4 regions of the Rhizobium sp. BK181 genome follow, and region 1 is predicted to be linked to each of the others. Evidence: predicted binding sites of a transcription regulator. Region 1 holds the regulator's gene; each other region holds the start of a gene.
The links. Region 1 encodes LexA, which represses DNA repair genes until DNA is damaged. Its sites were predicted from a motif close to TGTTCNNNNTGTGTTCNG; they were not measured.
Positions count from the first base shown of each region.

Region 2: FHT77_RS08540 (putative DNA modification/repair radical SAM protein) is a predicted target of LexA. The motif match lies at 2,365-2,382, and genes of this name have one in related genera.
Region 3: FHT77_RS09315 (ribonuclease T2 family protein) is a predicted target of LexA. The motif match lies at 1,658-1,675, and genes of this name have one in related genera.
Region 4: FHT77_RS06100 (2'-5' RNA ligase family protein) is a predicted target of LexA. The motif match lies at 2,576-2,593, and genes of this name have one in related genera.

Region 1 is NZ_JACHZA010000011.1:51,066-55,765, forward strand. Features, by position in the region: gene kdsA (3-deoxy-8-phosphooctulonate synthase) at 1-457, opposite strand, end outside; gene FHT77_RS21695 (VOC family protein) at 454-1,338, opposite strand; gene lexA (transcriptional repressor LexA) at 1,539-2,255, shown strand; gene FHT77_RS21705 (ComEC/Rec2 family competence protein) at 2,236-4,572, opposite strand; gene FHT77_RS31515 (hypothetical protein) at 4,571-4,700, shown strand, end outside.
Region 2 is NZ_JACHZA010000002.1:218,536-223,235, forward strand. Features, by position in the region: gene FHT77_RS08525 (glycosyltransferase) at 1-596, shown strand, start outside; gene FHT77_RS08530 (glycosyltransferase family 4 protein) at 607-1,656, opposite strand; gene greA (transcription elongation factor GreA) at 1,688-2,164, opposite strand; gene FHT77_RS08540 (putative DNA modification/repair radical SAM protein) at 2,388-3,620, shown strand; gene FHT77_RS08545 (UdgX family uracil-DNA binding protein) at 3,620-4,700, shown strand, end outside.
Region 3 is NZ_JACHZA010000002.1:385,847-390,546, forward strand. Features, by position in the region: gene FHT77_RS09305 (DMT family transporter) at 1-584, opposite strand, end outside; gene FHT77_RS09310 (alpha/beta fold hydrolase) at 601-1,530, opposite strand; gene FHT77_RS09315 (ribonuclease T2 family protein) at 1,689-2,426, shown strand; gene FHT77_RS09320 (hypothetical protein) at 2,502-4,307, shown strand; gene ettA (energy-dependent translational throttle protein EttA) at 4,439-4,700, shown strand, end outside.
Region 4 is NZ_JACHZA010000001.1:1,207,314-1,212,013, reverse strand. Features, by position in the region: gene ybaK (Cys-tRNA(Pro) deacylase) at 1-410, opposite strand, end outside; gene FHT77_RS06110 (ArsC family reductase) at 414-764, opposite strand; gene FHT77_RS06105 (succinylglutamate desuccinylase/aspartoacylase family protein) at 765-1,820, opposite strand; gene FHT77_RS06100 (2'-5' RNA ligase family protein) at 1,886-2,500, opposite strand; gene FHT77_RS06095 (methylated-DNA--[protein]-cysteine S-methyltransferase) at 2,701-3,264, shown strand; gene guaA (glutamine-hydrolyzing GMP synthase) at 3,297-4,700, opposite strand, start outside.

The DNA.
Region 1 (4,700 bases):
CCCAAGGGGCAAGGAACTGGCCCTTCTTGACGTTGATTGTGCGACCGGTTTTGGCGGCTGCGACCAGCAGGTCTGTCTGGCGACTGAGAAAGGCCGGGATCTGCAGGACGTCGACGACCGTCGCCACCTCGGTGCACTGCTCCTCGGTATGGATGTCGGTCAGGACAGGAAAACCGTATTCCTTCTTGAGGTCGGAAAAAACCTCCAGCGCCTTATCAAGGCCGATGCCGCGCTGGGCGGAGAGCGATGTCCGGTTCGCCTTGTCAAAGGAGGACTTGTAGACAAGGCCGAGACCAAGCTTGTCGCAAAGCTCCTTCAATACACCGGCGACCATGAACGCATGTTCGCGGCTCTCCATCTGACACGGTCCGGCAATCAGCGACAGCTTGCCGGTATTCGAAAAGGTGACGCGGCCGGCGCCTTCGCCGACCGCGACTTCGGAATTTGTCTGGCTCATCGTTTCTCCTCGAAGGCGAAGAGCGCACCCTGCCCGGGCGCTGCCTTCACCAGAATTCGATTGTTCTTGCGCGTGTAGGTCATCCCGTTAGCAGCCAAATGCGCTTCTGTCACGGCGAGATCACCGACCTTGAAAACAACGGCAACGCCGCGAAGGCCGCGATCGTCTGAGGGAGCAGAAATATCGAAGTAGGCATCCAGTCCATCGGGGGACAGAACGATGATCCTGGCGTTGGGCGTTGCAACACTTACACCAAAGGCCTCGTTGATCACCGTCAGGCCGTGCGCCGCCGCGCGCACAAATGGTCCAAACGCCTTTGGGTCCGGCGCGCCAAGAACGATCTCCGCGATCCCGCCCACGCCATTTGGGTGCACTTGCAGTGCCCTTCGATCGGCAGGCAGCGGATTGACCCTCTGGCAGGTGAAAAAAAAGAAATCAGGTGCGCGCAGGTCAACTGCGAACGCGAGTTTGAATGCAGCAGTGGCTTCCGAGCCGTCGGGCATCTTCATCGGCCGCTCGAACTGCAGCATCTCACCGCCGTTGATCTTCTCCCCAAGGAATCTAGCGTGGTCGCGGTCGGCGTCCCCCGTCGCGAAGACCACTGCGGACAGTCCATCCTCGCCGCATCGAAACCGAAAGGCACGGTCACGCGCGGTGAAGACGTTGCCCTTCCTCGCCGACGCCTCGTGCAGTTCAAGGCTGGCGACGCCCAGTGGCTCCAGATAAGTTTCGTCGGCGAAGAAGATACAGGCGTTCTCTGTTCCGAACGGGTGCCGCGCATCTGGCGCGACGGTGAATCCCAGCATTCCGAGGCGCTCGCGCGCAAGCCTGATGTTGGACACCGGCAGCACAATGTGGTCCAGCGGATGTGCTTCGCTCATGGCAAACTCCCCGGGGATTTGCGAAGATGTGCGCCGGGCAAGAGAACAATGCAACCCCCTTCTCCGCATTCACTCAAAAGCGACGCAAAAACTGAACAAGTTGCAGGCAAGTTTTACGAAAATTTAGGTACTTGCAGAACACATATGGAACATATAGTGTCTGTTCTGGCTTTGTTTCACAACTCTGGGGTTCAACTTCGATGCTGACGCGCAAGCAACAGGAGCTTCTTCTCTTCATTCACGAACGAATGAAGGAGTCCGGTGTCCCCCCATCTTTCGACGAAATGAAGGACGCTCTCGATCTCGCGTCGAAGTCGGGCATCCACCGCCTGATTACGGCGCTGGAAGAACGCGGCTTCATTCGCCGACTGCCGAATCGAGCCCGCGCTCTGGAGGTCATCAAGCTGCCAGAGGCATATAATCCCAGTCTCCAGCCGCGCCGCGGTTTCTCGCCGAGCGTGATCGAGGGCAGCCTTGGCAAACCTCAACCGGTCGCGCCGCCAAAGCCGGCCGCGCATGCGGACAATGGCAATTCGGCCTCTGTACCTGTTATGGGGCGGATCGCTGCAGGCGTGCCAATTTCTGCAATCCAGAACAATACGCACGACATCACGGTTCCGGCCGACATGCTTGGCCCAGGCGAGCATTATGCGCTCGAGGTGAAGGGTGACTCGATGATCGAGGCCGGCATCTTCGACGGCGATACGGTGATTATCCGCAACGGCAGCACCGCCAACGCCGGCGATATTGTTGTCGCACTTGTCGATGACGAGGAAGCAACCCTCAAGCGCTTCCGCCGCAAGGGCGCTTCGATCGCGCTTGAAGCTGCGAACCCGGCTTATGAAACGCGTATTTTCGGACCCGATCGCGTCAAGGTTCAGGGCAAGCTGGTCGGCCTCATTCGCCGCTATCACTAAAGACAGGCGGCTCTCCATCGAAGGTGCCGCTTCGCCAATTGTATGCCCGATGCCGCATCCAGGGCCGGTCAAGTGTCTTGTAGGCCGTCGTCACGACAGGCGTTCCCTGTTCGTCTATTCGTATCTCTGCCGCACCCGAGCGGCGCAAGGTTTCCCCCGTGAACAACAATGCACCTGACCGGCATTCGCTTGCGCGCAGGCGAGCGGGTGTAACGACGATGTCGGCGGTGTCGCAGGCAGCGCCGACGTAGGCGGGATCTTCGACGATCGTCAGAACGTAGCCGCTGTCGTGCGCCGCTGTGCACCAAGCGCCTTTCAGGCAGACGAAACGGTTCTCAACGCCTCTCGCAACGACCTGCCGCAACGCGTTGCGAGCGTTATGCAATTCGTCGGCCGAGAGCCTCCGAGGCTTGCCGTCGCCGTCTCGCCGGCGGACCGGTTTGACACCCTCTATCAGGAGCGGCGGCCGGGCTTGCTCCGCAACCAGAGCCCTTCGCCATTGGTCGAAAATGAAGTCGGGTGGGCGCGTCCGGTTGGAAGCAATAACCTGATTGTCGACAATCGCGACGAGACCGCCATCCTCGGCAATGATGAAATCTGGCGCCGGTCTGGACGGCGCGAGCACAACGAACAGAGTTGCCAACGCGATCGCAACAGCGCCAAGGTACCGCAGTCTGGTGCGCAGAAGCGCAAGCACGAGGAAGCCTGCGACGGCGACAGGAAAGTACCAAACCGGCAATCGACCGATATCGACGTTGCCGCCCCATCCCGAGACCATCTTTGCAATGGCGATCACAATTTCGAGCCCGAACCCGGCGATTTTCCAGGGAACGACATCGAGGCCAAACGGCGTCAGCAGCATCGCGAACATGCCCATAGGCATCACCACGAAGGAGATTACCGGCATGGCCATGAGATTTGCGGGCAATCCATAAGCGCTGAGCCGATGGAAATGTTCGACTGCAAAGAGCGCGGTCGAGAAGCCTCCGATCATTGAGGAAAGGAGGATGCCAGCAAAGAAGCGTGCGACAAAAACTACGGGCTTCACTGCCCTGACTTGCAGCAAGGGATGTTCGCGCGCGGCTCGCTTCGACCACATCGCATAACCGGCAACCAGCGCAAGAGTCGCCGCAAATGACATCTGGAAGCTCGGGCCTAGCGCCTCGGATGGAGACAAGAGCAGAATCACCCAAGCCGATAGGGCAATGTTGCGTAGACTGATTGACGGCCTGTCGAAGAATACAGCGGCCAGCATGATTGCCATCATGATGAAGGCTCGCTCTGCCGAGACCGCAAAGCCCGAGATCATGTAATAGGCTGTCAGGGCGACGAGCGCGCCAGCAGCTGCAATCTTCTTGGTCGGGTACGCCTGCGTAACGGATGGAAACAGGCTCAGCAGTTGGCGTAGGCCGACGAAGAAGATACCCGCGGAGAGCGCCATGTTGAGACCGGAGATTGCCACGATATGCGCCAGACCCGCCTGTCGCAGCGCGTCGGTGGTTTCCCGCGAGATCGCGCGCCGCTCGTCGGTGACAAGCGACGCCGCAAAGGCGCCGGTGTCGCCCGGCAGGATTCCACGGATGCGGTCTCCAATTCCGCTTCGAAGACCATCCAGCCAGTTGGCTCCGCGCTCCGAAATCGATGGTGTGCCGACCGCTGGCGGCATTGAAACGCTTGGCGAACCATAAAAGAAACCGTTCGCGCCAATCTCGTCGAAATAGGCGCTGAAGGCGAAGTCGTTGAGCCCAGGCAGCGCCGGTCCCGCAGGCGGGGTCAATCGTGCCCGTCCCGTCAACCACTCCCCGATTTCGAACGGTTCTTTCTGCCCACGCGCGACGACTGAAACCCGGTCTAGCGGCCGCCTAATCTGAGGCGACTGGGTGCCGGAAATGGAGACGATATAGCGCCAACGACCCGCGCCATCCCCCTCCCGACGCTCGACCCGACCAGTGATCGTTGTGGTGACGGGCGTATCCAGTATGACGGTCGCCCTGCTCCGCGTTTCGTATTGGGCCGAAAGCATTCCCGCGACGCAAAGCAAGCCGGCCAGTGCTGAACTCCGGACAAACGGACGCCCTTGGCCCGCCGCCATTGCAACAAGTGCCAACACAACAACCCATGCCATCAAGCGCGTCGTGGGAGGGTCACTTGCGAGTTCGAACCAGAGGACGGCGCCGGCTCCGAGGAAGACCGGCGAGAACAGAAACAACCGTCCATGTTCCATCTCCGCTGTCGCGGAACCTTGGAGCCATGAAGCCCAGTCCCGTGTCGCAGCTTTGATCCGTGTCGGCCACGCGATGGAGGACTGCGTGCGCATGGCCGGCAACAGCTTGGCGGCCGATCGATTCAACAGGAGAGACCGCTCCGCTGCACGCGCGGAAGCATCCGCGGCAGGCGCGGCCTTCGTTACTTCAAATGGCTTCAACCCCGGCATGCATTTGCGCC
Region 2 (4,700 bases), on a different contig from region 1:
AGGTGATCTCGAACTTCACGAGCACCGAGCAAGTGGCCCCGGTCGATCGTGCCGCGTTCGACACGCCACGGGACGCGCCCGTCGTCATGTCCATGGGGCGTTTCGTGCCGCGGAAAGAGTTCGCGTTGTTGACGGCAGCGGTGGCGAAGCTGCCGGGCGTCTATCTCTGGCTCGCCGGCGAGGGCGAGGAACTGGAAAACGTCAAAAAAGTCGCATCAGATCTCGGTGTGACGGACCGGGTGCGGTTTCTCGGATGGCAGAAAGACACGCGGCCGTTTGTGGCGGCTGCCGACATCTTCGTCATGCCCTCGAACCATGAGCCGCTTGGCAACGTCATTCTGGAGGCTTGGGCGCAGGGCAAACCCGTCGTTTCCAGCCGCTCAGAGGGGCCGTCGTGGTTCATGAGGGACGGCGAGAACGGACTTCTTGTTGAGATCGGCGACACCGACGGTTTTTCGAAGGCCATTGAGCGTTTGATCAATGATCCCTTGCTGGCGGCAAAGGTGACCGCCGGTGGGCGGGACACGTTGATGGGGCAGTTTTCTGAAGGCGCTGTTGCCGACGCCTATCTTGAACTCTTCAAGCGCAAGCCTTGACGGTCCCCGGTCATAGGGCCGTGTAGACCGCGCCAAGTCGCCGGGCCTCGCCTTCAATGCTGAAGGCGCTTATCGCGTGGTTCCTCGCGCGGAGTGAAGCCTCTTGGCGACGGGCGTCGTCATCCATGAAATGGGCAGCGGCCAGTACCATCTCATCGAGATCGTCACGCGGGATGATTATCCCGGTTTCCTGGTCACCGGTGAGCAGCAGTTCCGGAAAGGCTCCGACGTCCGTCGCGACAACGGGAACGGCGGTCGCCATCGCTTCGAGCGGCGTCAGGCCGAAGCCTTCCCAGCGTTGCGGTGCGACAAACATATCGAGTGCACGATACCAGTCGTTGATGTTGGTGTGCTCGCCTACGAATAGTAGGCGATCGGAGAGGCCGGCAGAGGCAACCCGCGCCTTCAGTTCGTTTTCAAACTCGACGTGTTGTGCCGTGGCGCGTCCGGCAACGATGGCGACCCAGTCGGGCCGGGACGGTAGCAACCGGATCATGCTGTCGACGAAGAGGTCCGTGCCCTTCTGATGGCGAACGCGACCGAAGCAGCCGGCGATCTTCTTCGTCTCGTCGAGACCAAGCAGTCGTTTGGCCGCTACCCTATCATCTGCCGGCGAAAAACGGGTTGTGTCTATCCCGTGGAGAACGACGGTGCTCGGCACTTCGAGATAATTCGCCGTCTTGCCGCTTGTTGCTATCACCGCGTCCATCTTCGAAATCAGCCATTTCGTCCAGCCGGAGTGGCGGCGCTGGGACGCCGAGGTGAAGACGATCTTCAGCGGCATGCGCAAGACATCGCGCATCAGGATGGCCGGCAGCATTTCGATGTTGCGACGGGCGTGCCATATGCGAAACCGCTTGCCGCGCGGCGCCCGCCATAGCTTCGGCAAGTCACGAAAACGGATGTGCGGCAAGGATGCCGGAAGACCCGGTCCAAGGGCTGCAATCTTCTCGCCGAGTGCGCGCTGGACCGGGATCAACTGAATGATGGTGGACGTGACGCCGGAGAGCCGCTTCTTGAAGTTAGGCGCAATAATCTCGACGTCACTGACCTTGACGATAGCCGGCTGGCCGCGACCGTCCACGGATCAATCAGCCCCAGGAAATGGAAAGGACTTCGTAGGCCTTGGAGCCACCGGGCGCATTGACTTCGATGGAGTCGCCGACTTCCTTGCCAATCAGCGCACGCGCGATTGGGGAGGAGATGGATATACGTCCGGCCTTAACGTCGGCTTCCTGATCGCCGACGATCTGATAGGTCTTTTCTTCTTCGGTATCCTCGTCGACGAGCTTCACCTTCGCGCCGAACTTGATCTTGTCGCCGGACATCTTCGACAGGTCGATGACCTCGGCACGCGCGGTCAGGTCCTCGAGCTCGCTGATACGGCCTTCGTTGTGGCTCTGAGCTTCCTTCGCAGCATGGTATTCGGCGTTTTCCGAGAGGTCACCATGCGCACGGGCTTCGGCGATTGCCTCGATGATCCGGGGACGCTCCTCCTGCTGACGCCAGCGCAGTTCTTCCTGCAGCTTGACGAAACCACCCTGCGTCATCGGTACCTTATCAACCATTTTTTTGTCCTTCACTCCCCGTATCCACATAGCCGCGGACACAAAAGAAAACAGGTCCCGAGGGGGAACCTCGGAACCGTGCAACAATCCTAACTTTTGCGGTTATAGCAGATCGCCACCGCGGATTTCCATAAAATTCGTATCGCTGGCCGGAGGCCGGTCGGAGTGGCTGGAAACCAACCTCGATTGACTTTTTGAGCAAGAACATATAGTGAACATGAAGATGAGGAAGTCTTTAAAACAACGATTGGCAATTCTCTCGGATGCAGCAAAATATGACGCATCCTGCGCTTCCAGCGGAACACAAAAGCGCGATTCGGCGAAAAGTGGCGGCCTTGGCTCCACCGAGGGATCCGGCATCTGCCACGCCTATGCGCCTGATGGACGCTGCATATCGCTATTGAAAGTCCTCCTGACGAACTTCTGCATTTACGATTGTGCGTATTGCATCAATCGGTCCTCCAGCAATGTAGAACGGGCGCGCTTCACACCGGAGGAAGTGGTTTGGCTGACGTTGGAATTCTATCGCCGCAACTATATCGAGGGGTTGTTTCTCTCGTCGGGCATCATCCGCTCCCCGGATCATACGATGGAGCAAATGGTCCGTGTCGTTCGCGAACTACGCGTCTCCCATGACTTCCGCGGTTATATACACCTGAAGTCGATTCCGGAGGCATCGGCCCATCTCATTGAAGAGGCAGGGCTTTACGCGGATCGTCTGTCCTTGAATATCGAGCTTCCGACGGACAGCGGCATTGCGCGCCTTGCGCCGGAAAAAAGGCCCTCACACATCCGCCGTTCGATGGGGGACCTGCGATTGAAGATAGAGGCGGCAGACGAGCCGACGCTCCAATCGAAGACGCGCAAGCGTTTTGTGCCTGCCGGTCAGAGCACGCAAATGATTGTTGGTGCCGATGGGGCAAACGATGCGACGATCCTTGGGACGAGTGCGCAGCTCTATGGCAGCTATGGCCTGAAGCGGGTCTACTATTCCGCCTTCAGCCCCATTCCGGACTCCTCGAAGAACCTGCCTCTGATCAAGCCGCCACTGATGCGTGAACACCGACTTTACCAAGCAGACTGGCTATATCGCTTCTACGGTTTCGAGATCGAGGAGATCACCGCGACGCGGCCTGGCGGAATGCTGGATCTCAATCTCGATCCCAAGCTTGCATGGGCGCTCGGCCATCGCGCCGACTTTCCAGTCGACGTCAACAAGGCGGAGCGAGAACGGCTGCTTCGCGTGCCGGGGCTCGGAACCAAAACGGTGAAGGCGATCCTTTCGGCCCGTCGCTTCCGGAGGCTGCGTTTGGACGACCTCTCCAGACTCGGTGTCTCGATCAAGAAAGTGCAGGCTTTTGTGACGGCAGAGGGCTGGACGCCACGTCAACTGGCGGATCGAGCGGATTTGCGGACGATGTTCGAGCCGCCGCCCGAGCAATTGACGCTGCTCTGATGCGCCGCGTGGTTCTGAAGGGCAGGGGCGACTTCGACGAATGGCGCAATGCCGCCCGCGCGCTGGCCTGTGCCGGCGTTGCCCCGGAGGACATAGAATGGAGTGAAGAAGGCGGTGAGAAGCAGCTCTTCTGGGAGCGCGACGTATTGCCTCCGCAACCCGTGTCCGGCAGTCGGTCGATGACAGTGCCTCCGGCGTTTATTGATCTTGCTTCAGCGGTGATTTGCCATTCCGATCCCGTCCGTTTCTTTCTTCTCTATCGGCTGCTGTGGCGGCTTCAGTCCGACAAGTCGCTGCTATCGGTGGCGTCCGACGAAGACGTTTCGGTTGCGCGGTTGATGGAAAAAAACGTTCGCCGCGATGCCCACAAGATGACGGCTTTCCTTCGCTTCAAGGAAGTGGGATCCGGCATTTCCGTGAATGGCAGGCGGAAGTTTCTCGCCTGGTTCGAGCCGGATCATCACATCGTCACGCGCAAGGCGCCGTTCTTTCAGCGCCGGTTCAACGACATGGACTGGATGATCCTGACGCCAAAGGGTTCGGCGAGCTGGGATGGCATGAGGTTATCACTCAGCGATGAGCCCTGCACCAAACCTGACCTTACCGATCCTGCCGATGAACTTTGGAAGACCTATTTTGCTAATATTTTCAATCCTGCGCGCCTGAAGGTGAAGGCGATGCAGGCGGAGATGCCGAAGAAATACTGGAAGAATATGCCCGAGGCGGAGTTGATTCCCGACCTCATCGCGAATGCCGAGCAGCGGGTGCTGGCGATGGCCAGGCGTGAGGCGACGATGCCTCCTGCCTTCCACGACAAGCTTCAGGCGGCATCCCGCAACCTGCAGACTGCGCCATCTACTGCTGAAGGGACATGGGAGGCGCTTCGCGAACAGGCGGCGGCCTGCAGCCGCTGCCCATTGCATGCCAAGGCGACACAGGCAGTCTTCGGGGAGGGACCGCAGGACGCGGAAATCATGTTTGTTGGCGAGCAGCCTGGGGACCAGGAGGATCTTGCCGGGCGTCCGTTTGTCGGTCCGGCGGGGAGGGTTTTCGACGAGGCCTTGTTGGCAGCGGGCATGA
Region 3 (4,700 bases), on a different contig from region 1:
ACGCCCATCTGAAACTGCATCGCCCATGGGTCTTCCCGGTGCGAAAGGACGCGTGTCATCAAGGCGAAGATGGCAATGCAGAAGGCGCTGACGACGGGGAGGAGCGCCACGTAGCCGACCTCCTGGAAGCTTGGCTGAATGATCAGCATGGCGCCGAAGAAGCCGACGCCGCAAGCCGTATAGCGGCGCCAACCGATCGTTTCCTTGAGGAAGATGCTGCTCAGGATCGTCAATATGATCGGCTCGACAAAGAATATCGCGATGGCGTCTGCAACCGGCATGTACTTCAGCGTCGTGACAAAGGACACCATGGAGATCGTTATGATGGCGCCGCGGATGGCATGAAAGATGTTGGCACGCCACGAGAAGCCCTTCCAGCTTCCGCGCCAGACAACGATCGGCAACATGCATAGCGCTTGCACCACAAACCGCGCGGCCGTGATTTCCGCCGCGGGAATCGTGGCGATCGCGAGCTTGGAGAAGATGTCGATGATCGGAGACACGAGCACCGACAGGAACATCAGCAGAATGCCGGTCGAAACCTCTGAAGCAGAAACGGGACGGGAAGAAATACCATGGCTCATCGCGAAATCCTTCAGTTCAGGATCTTGCGATCGCTTCGTCGCACCAGTCGGCGAATGCAGCGAGGGCCGCGTCCGCTCCAATTTCGTTCAGCGTTTCGTGGCGCATGTCCTGATATATCTGTGTCGTGATACGGGAGAAGCCATGCGCTTTCAAATGGTTTGAAAGCCAGATCACCGCTTTTCCGCCATCCGTCGCCGGATCCTGCCCGCCACCAACAAGATGGATCGGTGTCTGCTTCGACAGACGGTCCAGATGCGGCGTTTGCGGCGCGCGAAACGTCAGTTCGAAGATATCGAGCCAGAGGGAAACGGAGGCATCGAAGCCGCACAGCGGGTCGGCGATATACTTGTCGACCTCGACAGGGTCGCGGCTTAACCAGTCGAACTCCGTTCGACGATTGGCAATGGACTTTCCCCACGTGCCGAAGGTGAGCTTCGGCAAAATGCCGCTTGGCACATCGGAGCCCTTCAAGGCCCGTTCGGCCAGCAGGATCGCTTGTGCTGCCCGCCCTGCGACGCCTGGGTTGAAGTTGGAGTTCCATACGGCGACGGCGTCATATTTCTCGGGATGGGTCACAGCAGCATTCAGCGCGATGAGACCTCCCATCGAATGCCCGAAAACGATGACTGGCAGGCCGGGATACTGTGCCACAGCGCGGTCGCGTACGGCAGAGACGTCATCGATCACCTGCCTGACACCATCGCGGCGGGCAAAGCGTCCGATCGGAGCATCTGCCGCAGTCGTCTCGCCATGTCCGCGGTGATCGAAGGCAAAAACATGATAACCACGGGCCGCCATCGCTGCGGCAAAACGCGCGTAGCGCTTGGAGTGTTCTGCCAAACCATGGGAAACAACGATAATCCCGCGTGCCTCGGACTGCGCTGCTTGATGGTGAAAGGCAAGCGAGGCGTTCGCCGTTTCAAGGCGTTGCGTATCTGCAAACATCCACATCCTCCCGTTGACGGGAGAAGACCAGATCGATCGTGAAATGCAACACGTCTAAATATTTATGCGACGGGATTTTAGCACCCTAGGGATTGAGGGTTGTGAAAACAGACCCACCATGATTTCTTGTTCATGAATTGTTCCTGGGAGGGAGGAAGATGAGTAATCCATTTCTGCGCACGGCTTTATTCCTGATTGCGATCACGGCTGCTGGCGTAGCCGGAGCCCAGGATGTGGGTGGAAGGACGCGCTTCATTTTGGCAGCCAGCTGGCAACCGGCCTTCTGTGAAACCAACCAGCGCAAGCCGGAATGCAGCAGTCAGACCAAGGACAGGTTTGATGCGACCAATTTCTCGCTGCACGGGCTTTGGCCGATGCGCAAGGACTATTGCGACGTCTCTGGCACGCTGCGGACCGCGGACAAGGAAGGCAACTGGAAGAAACTGCCTGAGGTAGAGCTTTCGGCGGAGACCAAAGCCGCGCTTGAGAAGGCGATGCCCGGAACGCAATCCGGGTTGGAGCGCCATGAGTGGATCAAACACGGTACTTGCACAAAGATGAGTGCCGACGACTATTTTGCGACGTCGGTTCGCCTCATCGATGAGCTGAATGCCTCGACAGTCCGCGATCTCTTCGCGGCCAACGTCGGCAAGTCGCTGACAGCGGCGGCGATCAAGGCTGCGTTCGACAAGAGCTTCGGTCCGGGCGCCGGCGATCGGGTCAAGATGAGTTGTCGGCGCGCCGGCGGCGGAGGCCGCGTCATTGACGAGCTCACGATCGGCCTATCGGAGGACGCCACCTCGAATGGCGGAGCGAGCCTGCGCGAGCTCATTCAAGGGGCAGGGCGAACCTCGTTCGGCTGCGATCAGGGCGTCGTGGACGCTGCTGGGTTTTAGTGTTTTTGCTCATGTAGCCGAATATTAATCGGATTGGACTAATGTCTGGCCGCTGTTTGCTGGGGCGAGTGCGGAATGGATGCAGTTCTATCGCGAGCCGACCTGAAGGTCTTGCCTGACAGCAGGCCATTTCTGCGCACCTTTCTCACAGTCTACATCACAGGGCTTGCCATTGTTCTGTTCGATCTCGCCGACGGGGTGCTGTTCCTCGGTGATCTCGATGACCAGATGCGTGAGTTGCAGATCCGGTATCTGATGTCGCCGGATGGTCGGTGGTTCGATCTTACGCTGCCGTTCATTTCAATGCCCGAAGCTTACGTTTCGCCCTGGTCGAGATTGATCGATCTACCTTACGCGGCAATAGCGACGTTGCTGCGGCCGTTCATGCCCATCGATCAGGCTATCTCCTTCTCTTTCCGCATCTGGCCGCCGTTGATGCTCGCCCTTTTCTGCCTGCCGGTTGCGTCCACCGTGAAACGGTTGATGGCCGATCAGCCGACGTCGCGCTTGTCGTCGTTGCTGATGTTGATGCTGATGACAATTCTCATGGCGGTTGCCGTGTTCGAATTCTCGCCGGGCCGCATTGACCACCACGATGGCCAACTGGTCGCGATGATGCTTATGGTGTCCGGTCTTGTTCGCTGGGATCGGTTGGGCGGCGCGCTCGTGGGGGGCGCTGCGGCGCTCTCCGTCGTCATCGGACTGGAATGCCTGCCGCTGGTCGTTGTTGCCTACGCCGGGCTGGTCCTCTGCTACATTGCCGGCGTCAGGGAAGCGCGGGCGATGATTATTGCCAGCGGTCCCGCAATGAGTGCCGTCGCCGTTGCTGCCGCGCTTGCCTTCATTGGCCCGGACGGCATCGTTTCGACGCAATGCGATGCCTTTTCCGCACCCTATCTGTTTTTGTTGATCGGAATGTCCGCCACCCTGTCCTGCGTGGTTTGGGTGGTGCCGGATCGCTCATCGATCTTCGCAAAAATCCTATGGCTGGGCCTGTCAAGCGCATTCATCCTTGGCCTGGCTGCGTGGTATTTTCCACGCTGTCTCGGCGGCCCCTATCAGATGATCGATCCGGTATCGCGCGCGTTTTGGTTCTCTCGCATTTGGCAGGAGAACAGCTTCCTCTACCTTTACGAGAGTGCGCAATACTCCACCGTTGCGCTGTTGGCGCTTTCCACTTGCGGTGCCCTTCTGGCTGCACCTTACGTCGCCGCGCAGATACGACAGCAAAAATTCGGCGTGGGGGTTGCATTCGCCGTGGGTCTCGCCTCCCTGCTTCTGACGTTTGACGTCTTGCGGAACATCCGCTTTCCGATTGCGCTCATACCGCCGTTTCTGCCAGCGGCGATTGCCTATTATCTAAATGCCCGATCGCCAACGCGAGGAGTGCGAGTGGCTGTCGGATTTGCCCTTGCATCCGTTCTTGCACCAGCGGTTCTTTGCCTTGTCATCCGACCGCCGATGCACGTATTCGATGCGGTCGATTACATGACGGCCAGCGACTGCGACGGCGAGGATTTCGGTGTTCTGAATTCGGTCGCCGCGGGACGAATTGCGCTTCCTCAGGGCATCGCGTTGCGCGTGTTATTCGCACGTCCTGCAGGATTTTCTGTCGGCGCAGTGCCATTCCACCGTGCGTCGCCCGGTATGAGACGCATGTTCGAGGCCTTCACCTCGTCTGACGCGGCGGTCCGCCGCGCGGCGTTGGAGCCCTTCGACTATGTGGCTGTATGCCGATTTCCGCTGGCGGCCGATCTACGGCAGGCTCCGCTCTATGCGGCCTTGGCGGCTGGGAAAAGTTGGCCGGGTCTCGAGAGGGTTCCCTATGCGAAGCCGAGCGATTTCCAACTCTTTCGCATAGATCACGCGAAGCTTTGGTAGTGACGCCGTCCCTCTACAAAATGTCCGCAAGGCCACAAAAGCCTCTGGTTTTTAGCCTTCGCGCGTTGCTCCTTGAGCCCAATTCGCCTACATAGCGGCAAACTTAAATCCCGCCGCGGAGCGAACAATCAATGGCACGTCAGTTCATCTATCATATGGCCGGCCTCAACAAGGCGTACGGCAACAAGAAGGTGCTGGAGAATATCCACCTTTCTTTCTACCCGGACGCCAAGATCGGTATCCTGGGTCCGAACGGCGCCGGCAAGTCGACCGTTCTGCGCATCATGGCTGGTCTCGACAAGGAATTCACCGGCGAGGCGTGGCTCGCCGAGGGTGCGACGCTTGGCTATCTCGCACAGGAACCGCAGCTCGATGCTTCCAAGACGGTCCTTG
Region 4 (4,700 bases), on a different contig from region 1:
ACCTGTAGGCCGCGTTGTCCGCCATTGATATAAACCTGCGCCTCGGCAAGCGCCGCCTCTTCGATTGCCGTCGGCACAAGCTTCTTCTGTCCGAACGGGCTGATGCCGCCGACGTGGTAGCCAGTCAGGCGCTCGGCATCGGCGGGCTTCATCATGTTGGCGGACTTTCCGCCGAACGCGCTAGCGAGCTTCTTCATGCTGACTTCACGATCCGACGGCACGACGACGCAGACCGCCTTGCCGTCGACCTCCGCCATCAGCGTCTTCAACACGCGATGCGGCTCCTCGCCAAGCGCTTCTGCCGCCTGCAGGCCGACGCGCTCCGCGTTCGGATCATAGTCGTAGGTATGGACCGTGAAGGCAATTCCGGCTTGGCTCAGAACCTGCGTGGCGCGCGTAGTTTTCGACATCGATCAGGCCTTGAAGAAGCTGCCGTAGATCTCGGGCTTGAAGCCGATGAGCAACTTGCCGTCTGCCTCCACAACCGGCCGCTTGATCATCGACGGCTGCTCCAGCATCAGAGCGATTGCCTTGCCCTCGTCGAGATTTTCGCGCTCGGCCTCGGGCAGCTTACGAAAGGTCGTGCCGGCCCGGTTGAGCACGGTTTCCCAACCGGCTTGCTTCGTCCATGCCTGCAGGTGGGCGCGATCGATTCCGACGGCCTTGTAGTCATGGAACTGGTAGCCGACGTCATGCTCTTCCAGCCAGGTTCTGGCCTTCTTCATGGTGTCGCAGTTCTTGATGCCGTAAATGGTGACGGTCACTTAGTCCTCCAGCGTTCCAGGCTTGCGCGTTGCCTTGCTGGCAGTCTTGCAAGCAATCTTCATCAGGTCGGCGCGGCGGCGAACCAACCGCTCGGAGCTGCGGGTCACGATCAGGCCGGCCTGCGGCGCACGAATCTCGAGGCTGCCGTCAGCCATGCCGGGGCGGGTGATGAGCGTAGCAAGCACATCGCCTTCGCCAACCCATTCGCCGATATTGTGGTGGAAGAGAACCGTGCCGGCCTCCGGCGCACGGACGATCTCGATATTATCGAGCGGTACGGCGGGACCATCGAAGGCGGGCAGCGAGACGGCGGCATCGATTGCGCCGCGGCTCGCCAGGAATTTCCACAATCCATCGGCATCCTTCTTCGCCATCTCGGGATAGACATCACGGCGGCCGCGAAGCTCGACGGTGACGGACAGTTTCCGGGGCAGGCGCGATTGTTTCTCCGGCGTCTCGTATTTCCAGGCAAAACCGACGGCCTCCTCGAAGGCGGAGCTCTCGCCATCGGAGAGGAGAACCGCTTCCATATCCATCGCTGAGGCGAGATCGGCTGCCTCCGGCCAGAAGGCCTCGTCGATGTAGGCGTATTGCAGCGACTCATCATCACAATGCAGGTCGATCACCAGATCGCAGCCGAGCGCCATGTGCAGCAGCTGGCGCTTCAGCTTGTCGATGGCGGAACGGTTCTCGAGGCCCTCAAGCAACCCGTCGCGATCCTTCACCGAGATCAGCGGAAACTCGCGATTGAAATTGGTCCGTGATCCAAGATCGAAGCGGCCCTGAAGCTCGCCGAAATGCGACTGGGCCGCGCCGATCGGGTTGGCATGCGGGACGACGATGATGTCGCTCTTGATCTGACCGGCGTTTTCCGACTGGCGCAGTCTTTCACACAGGAAGTGAACCAACGCCGTGCCCGGCAGCTCGTTGGCGTGGAGAGCCGCCTGAATGTAGACCTTCGGTGCCTTGGGATCGCTGCCCTTGAAACGAAGAACCGGCAAACGCCACTCGATACCCGCCGTGTCGCCGGCAATAATGATCTCGGACGTGTTCATGTCGTTCTCCGCTTCATGCCTTGTCGCAGGAGCTTTAAGCGAGTTCGATAGCCGGAGGCAAGGTGTTATCCGCGCGCATGGAGCGGCCAGCGCCCGAGCTCTTCGTAGCCTGCTTCAACCCGGCGATTGTGTAGCAGAACGAATTCGCGCGCAGCCATCACGATTGGCTTCTGCAGGGCGATCCGCGGCACCACGTCCTTGTCGTAGAGGAGCGTGGCATGCGGCTGAAAGTTCGGGTTCAGATTGGCGTCTGCACCCAACCGGTGCATCTCGATCGCGATCTGCACATGCAGTTGTCGCAACAGTTCCCGTCCGCCATTGCCGGCCAGCACGATCGCGTTGTCCTGCGGCAGCAGGAATGTGATGACATGGTCGAAGGCGAGCTCGAACTGACACGCATCGATCGCCGTTCCTGCCTGGCGTGCCGCCGCGATGATTGCCTCGGGAATGCGGGCGCTCCTGCCGACACAATAGAGCGAGACGTGTATGGCCGCCGGCGGACGCGGCGATGCGAGGGGAAGGTAATCCTGCTGCAGCCACTGCTGGATCGCCACGCATTCGTCGAGCGATCGCGAGTCCGGCAAAATCGCAAAGAAAAGGCTTTCCCGGTCGAAGCGCGATGGTTGCTGGCGCGTCTTCGGCGAAGCGAAATCGAAAGATGCCTGCAAGTCCTCTTGCATGATCGGCTCCTGGGCAACGGCCGTTTCTCATTCTTCACCGAAGACAGGGAGCCTAACATTTGATCTTGAAATGACAAGAACAAAAAAAGAACACAAGGGGAAACGATCGACCGGAGCAAGCTCGTGCGACGCAAGAAACGGGTTGAATTCGGGCCGCGACGGCACGATCTTCGGAGTGAGCAGCAGGGAGGCAATAACCCATGCAACAGGCAATGCATCACTATCTGATTTTCGAGACGAGCGGTGGCTTCTGCGGCATCGCCTGGAATGATGTCGGCATTACGCGGTTTCAGCTGCCGACGTCGAGTGCCGAGGCAACCGAGCGATTGCTCCTTCGCCGCATTCCCGGCGCCGAGCCGGCGAAGCCGACGGCCGCCGTTGCCGAAGCTGTTGCCGCAGTGAAGCGCTATTTCAGCGGAGAGCCGACGGACTTCTCAACCGTGAAGGTCGATCTCGCTGGTCAGGATGCCTTTTTCAGGCAGGTTTACGATGCTGCCCGCCAGATCGGCTGGGGTCACACGACCACCTACGGTGCGCTCGCGAAGCAACTCGGCGTAGGGCCGGAGGCCGCCCGCGACGTCGGCCAGGCGATGGCGAAAAATCCGGTCGCCTTGATCATCCCCTGCCATCGCGTGCTAGCGGCCGGAAACAAGATCGGAGGCTTCTCCGCGCCCGGCGGCTCAACGTCCAAGCAGAGGATGTTGGAGCTCGAAGGCGTTAGCCTGGCGCCGCCAAAGCCGGTGCAGCAGTCACTTGATTTCTGATGGATGTCGCCTCGATTGAGGCGACTCTCAAATCATTCCCATTCGATCGTGCCGGGCGGCTTCGACGTCACATCGTAGACGACGCGGTTGATGCCGCGCACTTCGTTGATGATGCGGGTGGCGGCGCGGCCGAGGAATTCCATGTCGTAATGGTAGAAATCCGCCGTCATGCCGTCGACCGAGGTCACGGCGCGCAGTGCGCAGACGAATTCGTAGGTGCGGCCGTCGCCCATGACGCCGACGGTCTGGACGGGAAGCAGCACGGCGAACGCCTGCCAGATCGCGTCGTAGAGACCGGCCTTGCGGATTTCGTCGAGATAGATGGCGTCGGCTTCGCGCAGAATTTCCAGCTTTTCGCGGGTGATGCCGCCGGGGCAGCGGATCGCGAGGCCGGGACCCGGGAAGGGATGGCGGCCGATGAAGCTGTCCGGCAGGCCGAGCTCCTTGCCGAGGACGCGCACTTCGTCCTTGAAGAGCTCGCGCAGCGGCTCGACGAGCTGCATGTTCATGCGCTCCGGCAGGCCGCCGACGTTGTGGTGCGACTTGATCGTCACCGATGGGCCGCCGGTGAAGGAAACGCTTTCAATGACGTCGGGGTAAAGCGTGCCCTGGCCGAGGAAATCGGCGCCGCCGAGCTTCTTGGCTTCCTCCTCGAAGGTTTCGATGAACAGGCGGCCGATGATCTTGCGCTTGGTCTCTGGGTCGGAAACCCCTTCCAGCTCGCCGATGAACTTGTCGGATGCGTCAACGTGGATGAGGTGCAGATTGTAGTGTTCGCGGAACATGGCGACGACGTTGGCCGCCTCGTCCTTGCGCATCAGGCCGTGATCGACGAGCACGCAGGTGAGCTTGTCGCCGATGGCTTCGTGGATCAGCAGCGCTGCAACGGAGCTGTCGACGCCACCCGAAAGGGCGCAGAGGACGCGCTTGTCGCCAACCTGTTCGCGGATCGCCTCGACGGCCTTCTGGCGATAGGCCGACATCGACCAGTCACCCTTGATGCCGGCGATGTTATGAATGAAGTTGGCAATCAGCTTGGCGCCATCGGGCGTGTGTACGACTTCCGGGTGAAACTGCACGCCGTAATATTTGCGCTTCTCGTCGGCAATGAAGGCATAGGGTGCGTTCGGTGAAGTCGCGACGACCTCGAAACCTTCGGGGAGCGCCGTGACGCGGTCGCCGTGGCTCATCCACACCTGATGGCGCGAACCCTTTGACCAGAGGCCTTCGAACAGCGCGCTGTCTTCGTCGACTTCGAGGAAGGCGCGGCCAAATTCGCGGTGATGGCCGCTCTCGACCTTGCCGCCGAGCTGCATGCACATCGTCTGCTGGCCGTAGCAGATGCCGAAAACGGGCAGGCCGCTGTCGAATATGATCTGGGGCGCGCGGGGCGAGCCTTCATCCACCGTCGAGGCCGGGCTGCCGGACAGGATCAC